Regions from separate parts of the Paenibacillus sp. WLX2291 genome, predicted to be linked through region 1. Evidence: a T-box and tRNA genes for the amino acid it is inferred to sense, from the RefSeq annotation. Region 1 holds a T-box; the other holds one or more tRNA genes.

Region 1 (7,712 bases):
TCATGGACTGCTGGCGGCGACGATGGGAATGGGTTTCCTGTCGGCAATGTTGTCATCTGTGATGAATAATTTGCCCACAGTGCTAATCAATGCGTTGGCGATTCATTCGTCCGGTGTACAGGGCGTCGTGCAGGAAGGTCTGGTGTATGCGAATGTCATCGGCTCTGACCTCGGTCCCAAAATCACACCGATTGGTTCGCTCGCAACACTACTCTGGCTACATGTGCTCGGTAACAAAGGCATTCGCATCACATGGGGTACGTACTTCAAAATCGGTCTGATTCTGACCATTCCGACGCTGTTCCTCACACTGCTTGGTCTATACTTGTGGCTGAGCATCTTGGGTGGTTAACGCATTTGATCAATAAAGGTACAAAAGAAACCGGCAAGTATACAAGATGTCAGCTACAGAGGCACATCTACTATACTTGCCGTTTTTTTGTGTTTTCATATAATATCTACAGCTCTATCCTATTATGACTCTGTTAGTTTCATGATGTTCTATCGCTTTTCAATGATTTATTAGGTTACGACGCTATATTACATTACGATAGTATATTGTACATTGATACTCTATTGCATGTTGATACTCTATTACACGTTCATACTATTTTATAATACATTGCCAGATCACTACACTATGTTCAATTGGAAGTCCGCCAGCAACCTTGCAATTTACGCAATAATACAATTTGCCCTGCATGATAGGCATCATGGATGAGCCAACCGGCAAGCTGTTGACCACGGTTTATATGGGTATCTGGATAAGGTGCAGCAAGCGATTCATCGTCATATGCATCAATCATATCGCGCAATGCTAGCGATGTATCGGTCACATCACGAACAAGCTGCTGCCAGCCTGCTTCATCATATGGATCGCCCGGAGAACCAAAGGTTTGCAAATTATTTTCTGCTTCAGCACCCGGATCTTTATCCTGATGGCGATTCAATACACGCTGATTATAATGCTGAATATGATTGACGTACTGACGAATCGTCAAATTATCGCCTTGCGGTTGCCATGCCGCTTGCTGAGCAGTCAAGCCTTCCAAAGCTAGTGAGAGCGGAACAATCCAGTCTTCATCCTTCCAGATTTGATCCTTTTGCAGTAATAACAGATCCACTTTGAGCTTACTCATCATATTGCCTCCTTCGGGTTGTATCCCGTATAGTGGACGATCTGTGAAGCAGCAGAAGATTGGTGGAAACCTCATTTAGAAAATAGTAGCGACATTATGAGTGTAAAAATGGTGCTTACAGAGATGTTATGTGTAAATGTAACTTTCTATCTCACTCATAGATCGTTACAATAGTATTAAACATAATAGAATATACGTAACCATCTATTTTATTTAAGATAGTTACGTCGGGTGTATCTATGACAGATGTATTGATGTATCTAAGACTAGTATATTGATGGATCTAACATATTTACATTGAATGCGTATGATCAAATGTTCCGCTAACTAGTAACATACACTAGTAAAGCATGAGCTAGTAAATAAAATTACAATCATATATGAGCAATAACGACAGGATAGGTGAATAATTATGGATATGATGTGGACTGATTTTTTGAATAGCGATTATCACGACTGGAAGGAAGGCAAGCATGACGAAGACAAATTGCCGCTACCTACATGGCAGCAGCGTTTTCTGGAGCAGCATCAGCTGAAGGCAGATGTACCGGCGAATGAGCAGCAACTAGCCATGTTATGTACATTACGTACACAACTAAGCAAAATAGCAGCAGAAGTCGCTACAGGTGAATCGTTGTCTGCCAAGCATATGCAGTATTTGAATGACATGTTGGCAGGTGCTTCGTTGCAACGACAACTACAGATGGACAAGGATCAGCTAACGCTACATTATGTGTGTCAGCAGACAGGTTGGGATGTGGTAGCGGCGGAGATTGTAGCTGATTTTGCAGCAACATTGTTACATGGTGATGCTCGGCGTATCCGTCATTGCGATAACCCGGATTGCCGCTGGGTCTTTTACGACGATACACGTAGCCGAACGAAGCGCTATTGCGATGACAAGTTATGCGGCAATCTCATGAAGGTTCGTCGTTTTCGAGCACGACAAAAGAACAAGAAATTATAAAGAAGCTCCAATCCTCATTATCCAATAGTTGCCAAACCTAACAACTGGCAGTACAATAAAATCCATATTACATGCGATGACGAGAAGAGTAGACTTGATTTGCGCTTCAACAGAGAGCTCCGGTAGCTGAGAAGGAGTGAAAGCAATCCAGTCGAAACAAGCCTCTGAGCAGCATATCGGAACCGGTCAGCGGGGATGGTATGACAGGCGCTCCTGTTATAGAGCTGGGGTATAATCGGCGTTTCCCTCATAGTCATATGAATCCATGTGAAATGATAGGCGGCACGACGACGTACCCGACAAGGCGGATGCAGTGATGCAGCCGCGAACTGGGGTGGCACCGCGATCACAATCTCGTCCCCAAGACAAATGTCTTGGAGGTGGGATTTTTTTGTTTTATGGCACATGTGGAGACGAGTTCTTCACACGGTCACAGTGGATTGCCAACTGGGAAATAGATGAGTAGCAGTATGTCATTCATATGTAGCTACCAATACGATTCATCGTTTCCTCAAACTTGAAGGAGGTCACCCCATCACCATGTTAAATACGAATAAAACCCATTTCATCGAACACGAACCTGCTGAGCATGAGCATTTTATTACTCGCATCATAAAAGAAGATGTAGCAGCAGGCACATTCAATCGCCCGATCGCCACACGTTTTCCGCCAGAGCCAAACGGTTATTTGCATATCGGCAGCGCCTTTGCCATTATTTTGAATGCAAGTATGGCGCAACAGTTTGATGGCAACTTCGTTCTGCGGTTCGATGATACGAATCCGCTCAAGGAGGATGAAGAGTACGTACATGCGATTATTCATGATCTGGCATGGCTCGGTTATCGTCCAGCGGTGCATTACGGTTCCGATTATAGCGAGGAATATTACGCTGCCGCGATACAACTGATTAACAAAGGAAAAGCATATGTATGCGACTTGACGCCAGTGGAAATGGCGCAATACCGGGGTACACTAACCGAAAAAGGAACAGACAGCCCCTATCGCAACCGTAGTATCGAGGAGAATCTGAAGCTATTATCTGCCATGCGTGCAGGTCAATTTGCTACTGGAGAAAAGGTGCTGCGTGCGCGTATTGATATGGGATCTCCCAATGTGAATTTGCGTGACCCTGTGCTGTATCGGATCATTCATACCCCGCATTACCGTACAGGCAAAGAGTGGTGCATATACCCGATGTATGATTTTGCTCATCCGATTCAGGATTGGAAGGAAGGTATCACGCATTCGTTATGCTCTATTGAATTTAAGGAGCATCGACCATTGTACGATTGGGTGCTGCGTGAGCTGGACATTGCCGAGCCGCCGAAGCAACGTGAGTTTGGACGATTGAATATTAGCGGTGTAGTAACGAGCAAGCGCTATTTGCGGCAGCTTGTGGAAGGCGGATATGTGGATGGCTGGGATGATCCGCGGTTGCCAACGTTACAAGGGATGCGTCGTCGCGGGTATACTGCGGATAGCATTCATGCCTTTTTTCGTGATGTTGGTATGATTCGGGCAAACACTACCGTGGATCTGGGCATGCTGGAGCACGCTGTTCGTCAGGATCTCAAGCCCAAAGCAATGTCTGTCATGGTCGTTCTGAATCCGGTTAAAGTGATCATTACGAACTATGATGCAGCTGCTACGGAATGGCTGGAAGTAGAGAATCATCCGCAACAGGAACATAGGGGGACACGTCTGCTTCCATTCACACGCGAGATCTGGATTGAGCGTGAGGATGTGATGGAAGTGCCAGAGCGCGGTTTTCATCGGTTATCGCCGGGTGTGGAAGTACGGCTGAAAGGGGCGTATTTTATCCGCTGCCAGCATATTCTGCACGATCCAGACACAGGAGAAATCAGCGAAGTACATTGTACGTATGATCCGGACACTCGAAGTGGAAGTGGCTTTGACGCACGTAAAGTAAAATCAACGATTCACTGGGTAGCTGCGCATCATGCAGTTCCCGTAGAAGTGCATGTATATCACTCGCTGCTTACGGAAGAGGGTGAAGTGAAACACGATAGTAACACAAGCCAAGTTCTTGAAGGAAGTAAACATGTTAAAGTTAATGAGGATATCAATGTAGACGAAGGTGTGAAGCCAGATGCCGAATCTCACACAGAACATAATATAGATGAAGATGATCCATGGCATCATCGCGTTCGCTCGGATTCGCGTATTGTGATGAAGCATGCTGTAGCAGAGCCGATGCTCCTTCATCCCGATCCTGAGGCACATTACCAATTTATCCGGCATGGTTATTTTGTGACCGATAGCCGATACAGCCGCGACGATCATCCTGTATTCAATCGTGTCGTATCCCTCAAGGACTCATGGAAAAGAAGCTGAGTGCAAAGAGGAATTACGATTCAATAATTCAATAGTCATCCAACAGCACACAGATTGATTTTGATACAAAATAGAAGCTCAGAATGCACTACTATGTAACAGCTCCTAATACAAAGCTAGCATATAGAAGCTGACATATAATAGAACGAAGAGAACAAACAATAGGTCAGATCAGTATCATCCCGATGCCGATCTGACCTGTTTTTGTCATATATACCGTTTTGGCTTTGACATTGGGATCGGTGAAACGTATACTGTACATAACATATGAACAATTACTCATGTATTGATAAAATAAAAAAATATAGCAAAGGCAGTAGGCAGATAAGATACAGCCTTTTCGCTAAAAGGAGGAATCAGCATGGGACAGACATCGTTACAGTTGACTACCCGTGAGCTGACATTAGACGGACTGCATTGTGCCAATTGTGCAAGGAAGATCGAGAACGGCGTCAGCAAAATCAAAGGCGTATCGTCATGCTCAGTCAACTTTGTCAACAAAACATTGACACTTGAAACGGAGCAAGAGCAGGCGGAACAAGTGGCTGGGGAAGCCGCACGTACTGTCAATCGGATCGAACCACACATACAGGTCAAGATCAAAGCACCCATCGCTCAGACAACTGCTGTCAACCAAAAGAATCGTATCCATGCAGATGGGTCTGCTTCACATACTCATTATGATCATCCGATGCTGGCGCCTGCGCAGAACGAGCGGATGAATGCTCCAACCAATACAGAGCAAACCCAGCAACATTCTCATGAATCCTTACACAACCACCAAGCACATAACCATGCTCATAACCACCAAGAACATACTCATGCTCATAGTAGTAATCAGCAACGGAATCTGCTTATCCGTTTGCTAGGCGGAGGTATTTTGCTGGCGGGCGGTTTGATCTTGCCAGTGTCTGGTTGGGCGGAGCTAACACTATTTCTGCTTGCTTATGTGATCGCTGGTGGCGATATTGTCTGGCAGGCAGTGCGCAATATTGTGCGCGGGCAAGTATTTGATGAATATTTTCTAATGGCGATAGCGACGATTGGTGCGTTTCTGATCGGTCAATACCCGGAAGGGGTTGCCGTTATGCTCTTTTACCAACTCGGTGAGATGTTTCAGGGATATGCGGTAGAGCGTTCACGTCGCTCCATCGCTGAACTGATGAATATTCGCCCGGATTATGCTAATTTGCAAACGGCGGAAGGCATGTCTCAAGTCTCGCCAGAGACTGTACAAATTGGCGATCATATTATGATCAAGCCGGGGGAAAAGGTGCCGCTGGATGGTATCGTAGTTGAAGGTAGCTCTATGCTTGATACATCCGCCCTGACCGGTGAATCGGTTCCACGCCATGCCCAGACTGGCAGCGAAGTACTGGCAGGCTTTGTGAACAAAAATGGTGTGTTAACGCTGGAAGTTAGCCGTGGATTCGGCGAATCGTCAGTCGCGAAGATTCTGGAGCTGGTGCAAAATGCCAGCAGCAAAAAGGCACAAACCGAGAAATTCATTACCAAGTTCGCCCGGTATTACACACCAGCAGTAGTCATTATCGCAACCTTGCTCGCTGTCGTACCGCCGCTGCTGATCAGCGGAGCGTCATTTACTGATTGGATCTATCGTGCGCTTGTCTTTCTCGTGATTTCCTGTCCGTGTGCACTCGTCGTTTCGATTCCGTTAGGCTTTTTCGGAGGCATTGGTGCTGCATCCCGTAACGGTATTCTCGTTAAGGGCAGTAACTATCTGGAAGCATTACATGGAGTCAAGTATGTCGTATTCGACAAAACAGGCACATTGACCAAAGGAACATTTGCTGTAACCGGCATGTATCCGGCAGACGGTACATCGTTTACACAGCAACAATTGCTGGAAATTGCCGCTTATGCAGAACTGCATTCCAGCCATCCCATTGCCGAATCGATCCGCGACGCTTACCCACATGCCTTGCAGCAGGAACGTATTCGCGACTATAGTGAGCATGCGGGTTATGGCATTGAAGTGATGTGGGATGATCGCCAGATACTAGCTGGTAATCGACGACTCATGGAGCAGCATCAGATTGTTCCAGCTGAGTCAGCAGAGGCAGGAACGGTTGTGCATCTGGCTGTAGATGGAATGTACGCCGGGCATCTTGTGATTGCCGATGAGATCAAGCCGGATGCCGCAGCAGCTATCTCCATGCTCAAGCAACAAGGCATTCGCAAAGTCATTATGCTCACTGGCGACAATCGTCAAACGGCTGAACGAGTAGCGTATCAACTGGGAGTAGATGAGGTGTATTCCGAATTGTTGCCTCAGGACAAAGTAGCCCAATTGGAACGATTGAATGACCTGCGCACACGCGGAGAGAAAATCATCTTTGTCGGTGATGGCATTAACGATACACCTGTACTTGCTCAGGCAGACATCGGGGTAGCGATGGGCGGTCTTGGTTCAGATGCGGCGATTGAAGCGGCGGATGTGGTCATTATGAATGACGAACCATCCCGTCTGCCAGCGGCAATTGGAATTGCTCGCCGTACCCGCCTTATTGTTTGGCAAAATATATGGTTTGCACTAGGTGTAAAAGTAATCTTTATGACATTGGGTGCTTTCGGTATCGCTACGATGTGGGAAGCTGTATTCTCGGATGTGGGCGTTACCTTACTGGCAGTATTAAACGCCATGCGGGTGCTGCGTATTAATATATCGTCTCTGTTACCGTCTGTTACTACCGTATTTGCCCCTATAAAATCGGTGAAAAGTAACTGATTTGTTACTGTGTTATGTATAAGGAAAGGCTGCACGACTGTGTGTAGCCTTTTTGCAGTACTATTTTTAATATCCAATATATGGGACGAACGACGTGAGTATGAGTAGATTCTTAACATAATTTCATAGTTAATCATTCGTAATACCTATCTGTAAGACGATATAAATACCCAATACATTACATCTTTTTCACAATTGCTTCATAATAAAAAGAAAGAAAACTAGTTCTTTTTAACCAAAAATCGACAAAATACATATTATCAACTTAGGTCTTTTGTGTTATGATATTTTTGAATCATTTACTTGCTTATATAAGTCATAAGCAGTCCAATTTTACAGTTTTGACTGAATTCTATCTAAAGCATGCAAACAATGGGAATGGACACTTGAGCATGACGCAGTTGCTGCATTTTAAACTAATATAATTCCTGCTGTATGGCTGTGCGAATACGTACAGACAGGTTAGAGATAAGGGGAACATGGTCATGAAATTGCAAAATTA
Region 2 (7,712 bases), 1.8 Mb from region 1:
GCCGCTATGAGCAACGGGGTGACGCAGGAGGGTAGTGACGCAGGCTGATGGATGCCTGTCTAAGCAGTGAGACTTGTGTGTAGGTAAATCCGCACACTCCAAGGTCAAGCTGTGATGGGGAGCGAAATGTACAGTAGCGAAGGTCATGATCTCACACTGCCAAGAAAAGCCTCTAGCCAGGAAGCAGGTGCCCGTACCGTAAACCGACACAGGTAGGTGAGAAGAGAATTCTAAGGCGCGCGGAAGAACTCTCGTTAAGGAACTCGGCAAAATGACCCCGTAACTTCGGGAGAAGGGGTGCCCCGGTAGTGTGAATAGCACGAGGGGGCCGCAGTGAAAAGGCCCAAGCGACTGTTTAGCAAAAACACAGGTCTGTGCGAAGCCGCAAGGCGAAGTATACGGGCTGACGCCTGCCCGGTGCTGGAAGGTTAAGGGGAGTGGTTAGTCTTCGGGCGAAGCTATGAACCGAAGCCCCAGTAAACGGCGGCCGTAACTATAACGGTCCTAAGGTAGCGAAATTCCTTGTCAGGTAAATTCTGACCCGCACGAATGGCGTAACGATTTGGGCGCTGTCTCAACGAGAGATCCGGTGAAATTTTAATACCTGTGAAGATGCAGGTTACCCGCGACAAGACGGAAAGACCCCATGGAGCTTTACTGCAGCTTGATATTGAACTGGGGTGCGATTTGTACAGGATAGGTGGGAGCCTTGGAAGAGGGAGCGCAAGCTTCCTTGGAGGCGCCGTTGGGATACCACCCTGATCGCATCTGAGTTCTAACCTAGTACCGTGATCCGGTACGGGGACCGTGTCAGGTGGGCAGTTTGACTGGGGCGGTCGCCTCCTAAAATGTAACGGAGGCGCCCTAAGGTTCCCTCAGAATGGTTGGAAATCATTCGAAGAGTGCAAAGGCAAAAGGGAGCTTGACTGCGAGACCTACACGTCGAGCAGGGACGAAAGTCGGGCTTAGTGATCCGGTGGTACCGCATGGAAGGGCCATCGCTCAACGGATAAAAGCTACCCTGGGGATAACAGGCTTATCTCCCCCAAGAGTCCACATCGACGGGGAGGTTTGGCACCTCGATGTCGGCTCATCGCATCCTGGGGCTGAAGTAGGTCCCAAGGGTTGGGCTGTTCGCCCATTAAAGCGGTACGCGAGCTGGGTTCAGAACGTCGTGAGACAGTTCGGTCCCTATCTGTCGTGGGCGTAGGAAATTTGAGAGGAGCTGTCCTTAGTACGAGAGGACCGGGATGGACGCACCGCTGGTGTACCAGTTGTTCCGCCAGGAGCATCGCTGGGTAGCTACGTGCGGACGGGATAAGCGCTGAAAGCATCTAAGCGTGAAGCCCCCCTCAAGATGAGATTTCCCAAGTAGTAAGACCCCTTGAAGACGACGAGGTTGATAGGTTGGGGGTGGAAGTGCAGCAATGCATGGAGCTGACCAATACTAATCGGTCGAGGGCTTATCCAAGATTCTAAATACGCGATGGATCGTTTCGGATTCAGTTTTCAGGTGATGAACACATCTGCACGTTTGGTGATGATGGCGGAGGGGTTCCACACGTACCCATCCCGAACACGACCGTTAAGCCCTCCAGCGCCGATGGTACTTGGACCGCAGGGTCCTGGGAGAGTAGGACGTTGCCAAGCGAAACAGTAAGACTAGCCACTTCTAGAGAGTGGCGACTATTCCCTGATAGCTCAGTTGGTAGAGCACTCGACTGTTAATCGAGTTGTCACAGGTTCGAGTCCTGTTCGGGGAGCCATGCTCTCATAGCTCAGTAGGTAGAGTGCATCCATGGTAAGGATGAGGTCACCGGTTCGAATCCGGTTGAGAGCTTTTTGGTAAGGCCCGTTGGTCAAGGGGTTAAGACACCTCCCTTTCACGGAGGTAACAGGGGTTCGAATCCCCTACGGGTCATTCTTTTCTTTTTATGAAAAGATTTGAGTAGTAAAGGATTGTCAGCGCTTGATAAGCCAAGATTTAGGGTACGACTATGTACAATGATGGACATTGCCTTTACAACTAATACTTTTGGAGACTTAGCTCAGCTGGGAGAGCATCTGCCTTACAAGCAGAGGGTCGGGGGTTCGATCCCCTCAGTCTCCACCATCGTTATTTCATGACGTTGGGGATTAGCCAAGCGGTAAGGCAACGGACTTTGACTCCGTCATGCATAGGTTCAAATCCTATATCCCCAGCCATCATGAGCCATTAGCTCAGTTGGTAGAGCACCTGACTTTTAATCAGGGTGTCGAAGGTTCGAGTCCTTCATGGCTCACCATTTTCACTTCAGGTTTTACATGCGCGTGTGGCGGAATTGGCAGACGCACTAGACTTAGGATCTAGCGTCTTACGACGTGGGGGTTCAAGTCCCTCCACGCGCATCCTTTGCGGACGTGGCTCAGCGGTAGAGCATCGCCTTGCCAAGGCGAGGGTCGCGGGTTCGATTCCCGTCGTCCGCTCCATTTGCGCCCTTAGCTCAGCTGGATAGAGCGTTTGACTACGAATCAAAAGGTCAGGAGTTCGAATCTCTTAGGGCGCGCCATATTTTCATATTTCTGCATATCGGGATGTAGCTCAGCTTGGTAGAGCACCTGGTTTGGGACCAGGGGGTCGCATGTTCAAATCGTGTCATCCCGATTGTATGCGGGTGTAGTTCAATGGTAGAACTCCAGCCTTCCAAGCTGGTAGCGTGGGTTCGATTCCCATCACCCGCTCCAATTATAATTTAAGACCGGAAACGGTCTTTTTTTGCTATATGGACATGCAAGCGTATTCAGATTAAACATTCATATTGGAAATTTAGATTAGGGATTTAGAGTGTTGATCATGTGTAGGGATGATATGGGTAGCTGTTTCATTTTTAATAAATAAATGCACGTGATTGTCATTCTGACAAATAGGTCTAATTTAATCTTCACACGTTAAAGGATTGTAGTATAATGATGTAGTGCGATAACGCTGTGAAGTCATTATGAGTGAATGATGAAATGTTTGCATAAATAATCATAACGATTAAATTAATTAAAGTATTCGCTGACGCTTTGTTGTATGATGTTAAGAAGATGTTAACCTTCATTAGAATCAACACCGGTGGGGAACGATAGGAGGAGAAGCATGTCTGAGTTGACAGTGAATGTAAGTAAAAACCATTCTAACAATCTGCTACGGCGCGATGTACGCTTTTTGGGAAACATCCTGGGTGAAGTGCTTGTACATCAGGGTGGTCAAGAGCTGCTGGATATTGTGGAGAAAATCCGCGAGCTGAGTAAATCGCTGCGTGCAGTGTCTTTGCCTGAAGTATTCGAGGAATTTAAAACATTGATCCGCAATCTGGATTCAGATAATCGGCATCAGGTGATACGGGCTTTTGCAATTTATTTCCAATTGGTTAATATTGCAGAGCAGAATCATCGCATCCGTCGCAAACGTGATTATGAGCGTTCGGCGGGAGAGACGGTTCAATCCGGTTCCATGGAGAGTGCAGTTCAACAACTGAAGAAGCACAATTTCAGTCAAGAACAAGTGGAAGCTCTATTAGCTGATCTATCGCTGGAACTCGTAATGACTGCGCATCCAACTGAAGCGATGCGTCGCGTTATTCTTGATATCCACAAGCGCATTTCCGAAGATGTTAAATTGCTCGACAATCCGACTCTAACCTTCCGTGAGCGCGAACAGCTGCGCGAGAAGTTGCTGAACGAAGTCATTACGCTCTGGCAAACCGATGAGCTGCGTGATCGCAAACCAACGGTACTGGATGAAGTTCGTAACGGTATGTATTATTTCCACGAAACGCTGTTTGATGTATTACCAGAGCTGTACCAAGAGCTGGAGCGCTCATTGGCGAAGCATTATCCAGATCATCACTGGCATGTACCAGGCTTCTTGCGTTTTGGTTCGTGGATCGGTGGCGACCGTGATGGTAATCCTTCCGTAACAGCAGAAGTGACCTGGAAAACACTACAGATGCAGCGTAAGCTAGCGATTCGTGAATATCAGCGGATTTTGCGTGATATGATGAACTCGCTGAGCTTTAGCACAACAATTATTGACGTATCGGAAGAATTGCTTTCTTCCATTCAAAAGGATCGTCTGCATGTGACGATTGATAAAACGTACAGCTGGAACAACGAGAATGAACCTTACCGTATCAAAATCGCCTATATGCTACGCAAACTGAACAATATCGTCGACGACTCCAAACGCGGTACGATGGAGCGTTATAATCATGTCTCTGAACTGCTGGAAGACCTGTGGACGATTGATAAGAGTCTGCGTCATCACTATGCCGATTATGTCGCGGATACGTATGTACAAAAAATGATTCGTCAGGTGGAGCTGTTTGGTTTCCATACAGCTACCCTCGATGTCCGTCAGCACAGTCAGGAACATGAAAATGCACTGAAAGAGATTCTTGCTGGTATGCAGATTGTGGATGACTATTCCAGTCTAAGTGAAAGTGAGAAGATTGAATTGCTGGGCAAGCTGATGACCGATCCGCGTCCGCTGACTTCGCCATATTTTAATTACAGTGAAAGTACTGAAGAGTGTCTGGCGGTTTATCGTACGATTGCCAAAGCGCAACAGGAATTCGGCAAAAACTGTATTTCTAGCTACCTGATCAGTATGACTCAGGGTGCGAGCGATATTTTGGAAGTTATGATCTTTGCCAAAGAAACAGGGCTGTTCCGCTTGTTGCCAGATGGTCAAGTTCATTGTACGGTGCAAGCAGTGCCTCTGTTTGAAACGATTGACGATCTGCATGCAGCACCGCAAATTATGCGTAGTGTGCTGGATCTGCCAGCTTATCGTGCTGCTGTTGCTTCGATGAATGATCTGCATGAGATCATGCTTGGTTACTCTGACAGTAATAAAGACGGTGGTGTGGTAACAGCGAACTGGGAATTGCGTCTGGCGTTGAACGATATCACGGCAATGGGACAAGAATATGGTATCAAGCTGAAGTTCTTCCACGGTCGCGGCGGTGCGCTCGGACGTGGCGGGATGTCGCTGGATCGCAGTATTATGGCTCAGCCTCCACATACGATCGGTGGCGGTATCAAAATTACAGAGCAGGGTGAAGTGCTGTCTTCTCGTTATTCCTTGCAGGGCATTGCTTACCGTAGTCTGGAGCAGGCGATCTCTGCACTGATTACTTCGGCGGCGATTGCTCAGACTGGTGAACCAGCTGGTGAGAATAATAAAGAATGGGATAACATTATCCGTGGGATTTCGGAAGTGTCTCTGAACAAGTATCAGGACCTGATCTTCCGCGATCCAGACTTTATGAACTTCTTCAAGCAATCGACACCGTTGCCAGAAGTGGGCGAGTTGAATATTGGTTCGCGTCCATCCAAGCGTAAAAACAGTGACCGTTTTGAAGATTTGCGTGCGATTCCGTGGGTATTTGCATGGACACAAAGTCGTTATCTGCTGCCAGCTTGGTATGCAGCGGGCACGGGTATCCAGCATTTCTATCAGAACAAACCGGAAAATATGGCTGAACTGCAACATATGTACAAGGAGTTCCCATTCTTCAAAACGCTGATCGATACGCTGCAAATGGCGATTGCAAAAGCGGATCTGACGATTGCTCGTGAATATGCTGGTATGTGTAAAGAAGAGAGTTATCGTAATCGGATCTTTGGTATGATTGAAGAAGAATTTAACCTGACACGCGATCTTGTTTTGCAAATTAGCGGTCAGCAGGAGATTCTGGACAATGTACCGGTCATTCAGGAATCTGTACGTCTGCGTAATCCGTATGTAGATCCATTGAGCTATTTGCAGGTACAATTGCTGAGTGAGCTGCGCGATATTCGCGAAGAAGGCTCGGATGATGCTGAATTGCTGCGCGAAGTGTTATTGACAATTAACGGCATTGCATCCGGTTTGCGCAATACCGGTTGATATCAGAGAGTATATATTGGAGTAATTAAATAGAAAAAGGATACTATTAAAGTACTATACAATAGTATCCTTTTTTCTTATCATCCGTTATGAGTTATGAGTTATGAGTTATGAGTTATAGCTAATGATAGATGGAATATTGATCGTGTTCTAATGGTTGGGAAATCACATTAAAGGGCTTCTTTTTTCTGGAAATATTCATGCTGAAATTGTAATTGATCATTTCCATTTGGATATGGAATGTACGAATTTTGATATTTGGTATACCGTAATTGTGTAAATGCTGAAATTATCGCAGGATTAAGATTGCAATTTACGGAATCATCCAGTACGATTTTAAGTGGATTGTAAAATGGTTTACACAACAAACAATATACATACCGGGAACAGAGTTTGGGGGAGTGATGGTGGACAATCTGGATACGAGACTGGCAAAGCTGGCGCTAAAAGGTGATCAGCGTGCTTTTGCTGAGATCGTTGATTTATACAAAGACAAGCTGTTTCATCTCGGGTATCGAATGCTGAGCAATCGGCATGAAGCCGAAGATGTGGTGCAGGAGACGTTTTTGAGAGTATATAAAAATCTGGATCGGTATGATCCAAAGCAGAAATTCTCGACTTGGATCTACCGGATTGCAACCAATCTGTGTATCGACCGTCTGCGTAAGCGCAAGCCTAGCTTTTCGCTGGATGCGGAACTGAACGATCAGGATAATACGGATGGGTATGCGCTTATTCCGGGCGATGAGCGGACACCGGAAAGCGAATATATGCTGACGGAAACGCAGCAGCTTATTCATCAGGCGATTGACTCATTACCAGATAAGTACAAGACGGTTATGGTACTGCGCTATCTACAGGAGCTATCCTTGCAGGAAATTAGTGATGTGATGGATATGCCGGTGACCACAATCAAGACCCGGGTGCACCGTGGTCGTGAATTTTTACGCAAAAAGCTGGAAAATAAGCTGTAAAGCCTATGTAACAACGCTATAGAAACCGTGTAAAATAAACCGGTTGGCATGGAAACATATTCAAAAAATCTTTCTGCTTTTTTGAAACATTACCGAAGCTGCACCGTATTGAACAGAGTATTCGCGGTTCCAGACATTATGCCTGTACGGTGTGATGTACGAAGCGCTATTTTACGAGAAAGGAATGGCTCATATGGATTGCAAACTGGCCGTCACCTATATGCACGAGTACCTGGACGGCGACTTACCCGATGAACAGGCGGATGAGCTAAATCAGCATATGGCTGAATGCTCGGAATGCCGTGCCGCTTTTAAAGAGCTGGAGCAAACGGAGCTGCTCTTATTTGCTGTCAATCACCGTAAACCGCCAGTATCTGATGAGCTCACTGACCGGATCATGCAGTCACTGCCGAAGCCGAAGAAGAAGTCAGCCTGGGTTACCTGGTTGAAGCATCATCCGGCATTGACCGCAGCAGCAGCATTTTTCATCATTTTGCTTGGAACTCTTCCGTTGTGGGATGAAGGTCCTGAGATGATCGTCAAGGGGCAAAGTCTGGATCAGGTTGTGATTGAAGGAAATACTGTCATCGTACCGGAAGGCAAAACGATCGCCGGTAATTTAACAATAGAAAAAGGACAAGCTAGGATCTACGGTGATGTTGAAGGCAATGTAACGGTCATCGACGGTAGCGTATTTCAGGCAAGTACTGCTCATATCTCTGGACAAGTTCAGACGATAGATCAGGCAGTAGGCTGGCTTTGGTATAAGATTTCAACTGCATTCTCGGATGTCGCCTCTACTAATTAAATGAACAACCGAA

Evidence for each region. A T-box is a leader RNA that pairs with one kind of tRNA and senses whether it is charged. The one in region 1 lies ahead of ACDE64_RS10965 (glutamine--tRNA ligase/YqeY domain fusion protein), so its partner is inferred to be a tRNA-Gln.
Region 2: it encodes a tRNA-Gln, which carries the amino acid that the T-box ahead of ACDE64_RS10965 (glutamine--tRNA ligase/YqeY domain fusion protein) is inferred to sense. The anticodon was not compared.

What each region holds. Positions count from the first base shown of each region.
Region 1 is NZ_CP176755.1:2,533,858-2,541,569, forward strand. Features, by position in the region: gene ACDE64_RS10950 (arsenic transporter) at 1-352, shown strand, start outside; gene ACDE64_RS10955 (DinB family protein) at 645-1,142, opposite strand; gene ACDE64_RS10960 (CGNR zinc finger domain-containing protein) at 1,552-2,106, shown strand; T-box leader at 2,174-2,471, shown strand; gene ACDE64_RS10965 (glutamine--tRNA ligase/YqeY domain fusion protein) at 2,647-4,461, shown strand; gene ACDE64_RS10970 (heavy metal translocating P-type ATPase) at 4,823-7,210, shown strand; gene ACDE64_RS10975 (flagellar brake protein) at 7,696-7,712, shown strand, end outside.
Region 2 is NZ_CP176755.1:780,297-788,008, forward strand. Features, by position in the region: rRNA gene ACDE64_RS03345 (23S ribosomal RNA) at 1-1,471, shown strand, start outside; rRNA gene rrf (5S ribosomal RNA) at 1,534-1,650, shown strand; tRNA gene ACDE64_RS03355 (tRNA-Asn) at 1,691-1,766, shown strand; tRNA gene ACDE64_RS03360 (tRNA-Thr) at 1,768-1,840, shown strand; tRNA gene ACDE64_RS03365 (tRNA-Glu) at 1,850-1,921, shown strand; tRNA gene ACDE64_RS03370 (tRNA-Val) at 2,038-2,113, shown strand; tRNA gene ACDE64_RS03375 (tRNA-Gln) at 2,131-2,205, shown strand; tRNA gene ACDE64_RS03380 (tRNA-Lys) at 2,210-2,285, shown strand; tRNA gene ACDE64_RS03385 (tRNA-Leu) at 2,307-2,388, shown strand; tRNA gene ACDE64_RS03390 (tRNA-Gly) at 2,395-2,469, shown strand; tRNA gene ACDE64_RS03395 (tRNA-Arg) at 2,473-2,549, shown strand; tRNA gene ACDE64_RS03400 (tRNA-Pro) at 2,571-2,644, shown strand; tRNA gene ACDE64_RS03405 (tRNA-Gly) at 2,651-2,724, shown strand; gene ppc (phosphoenolpyruvate carboxylase) at 3,122-5,917, shown strand; gene sigW (RNA polymerase sigma factor SigW) at 6,322-6,891, shown strand; gene ACDE64_RS03420 (zf-HC2 domain-containing protein) at 7,085-7,699, shown strand.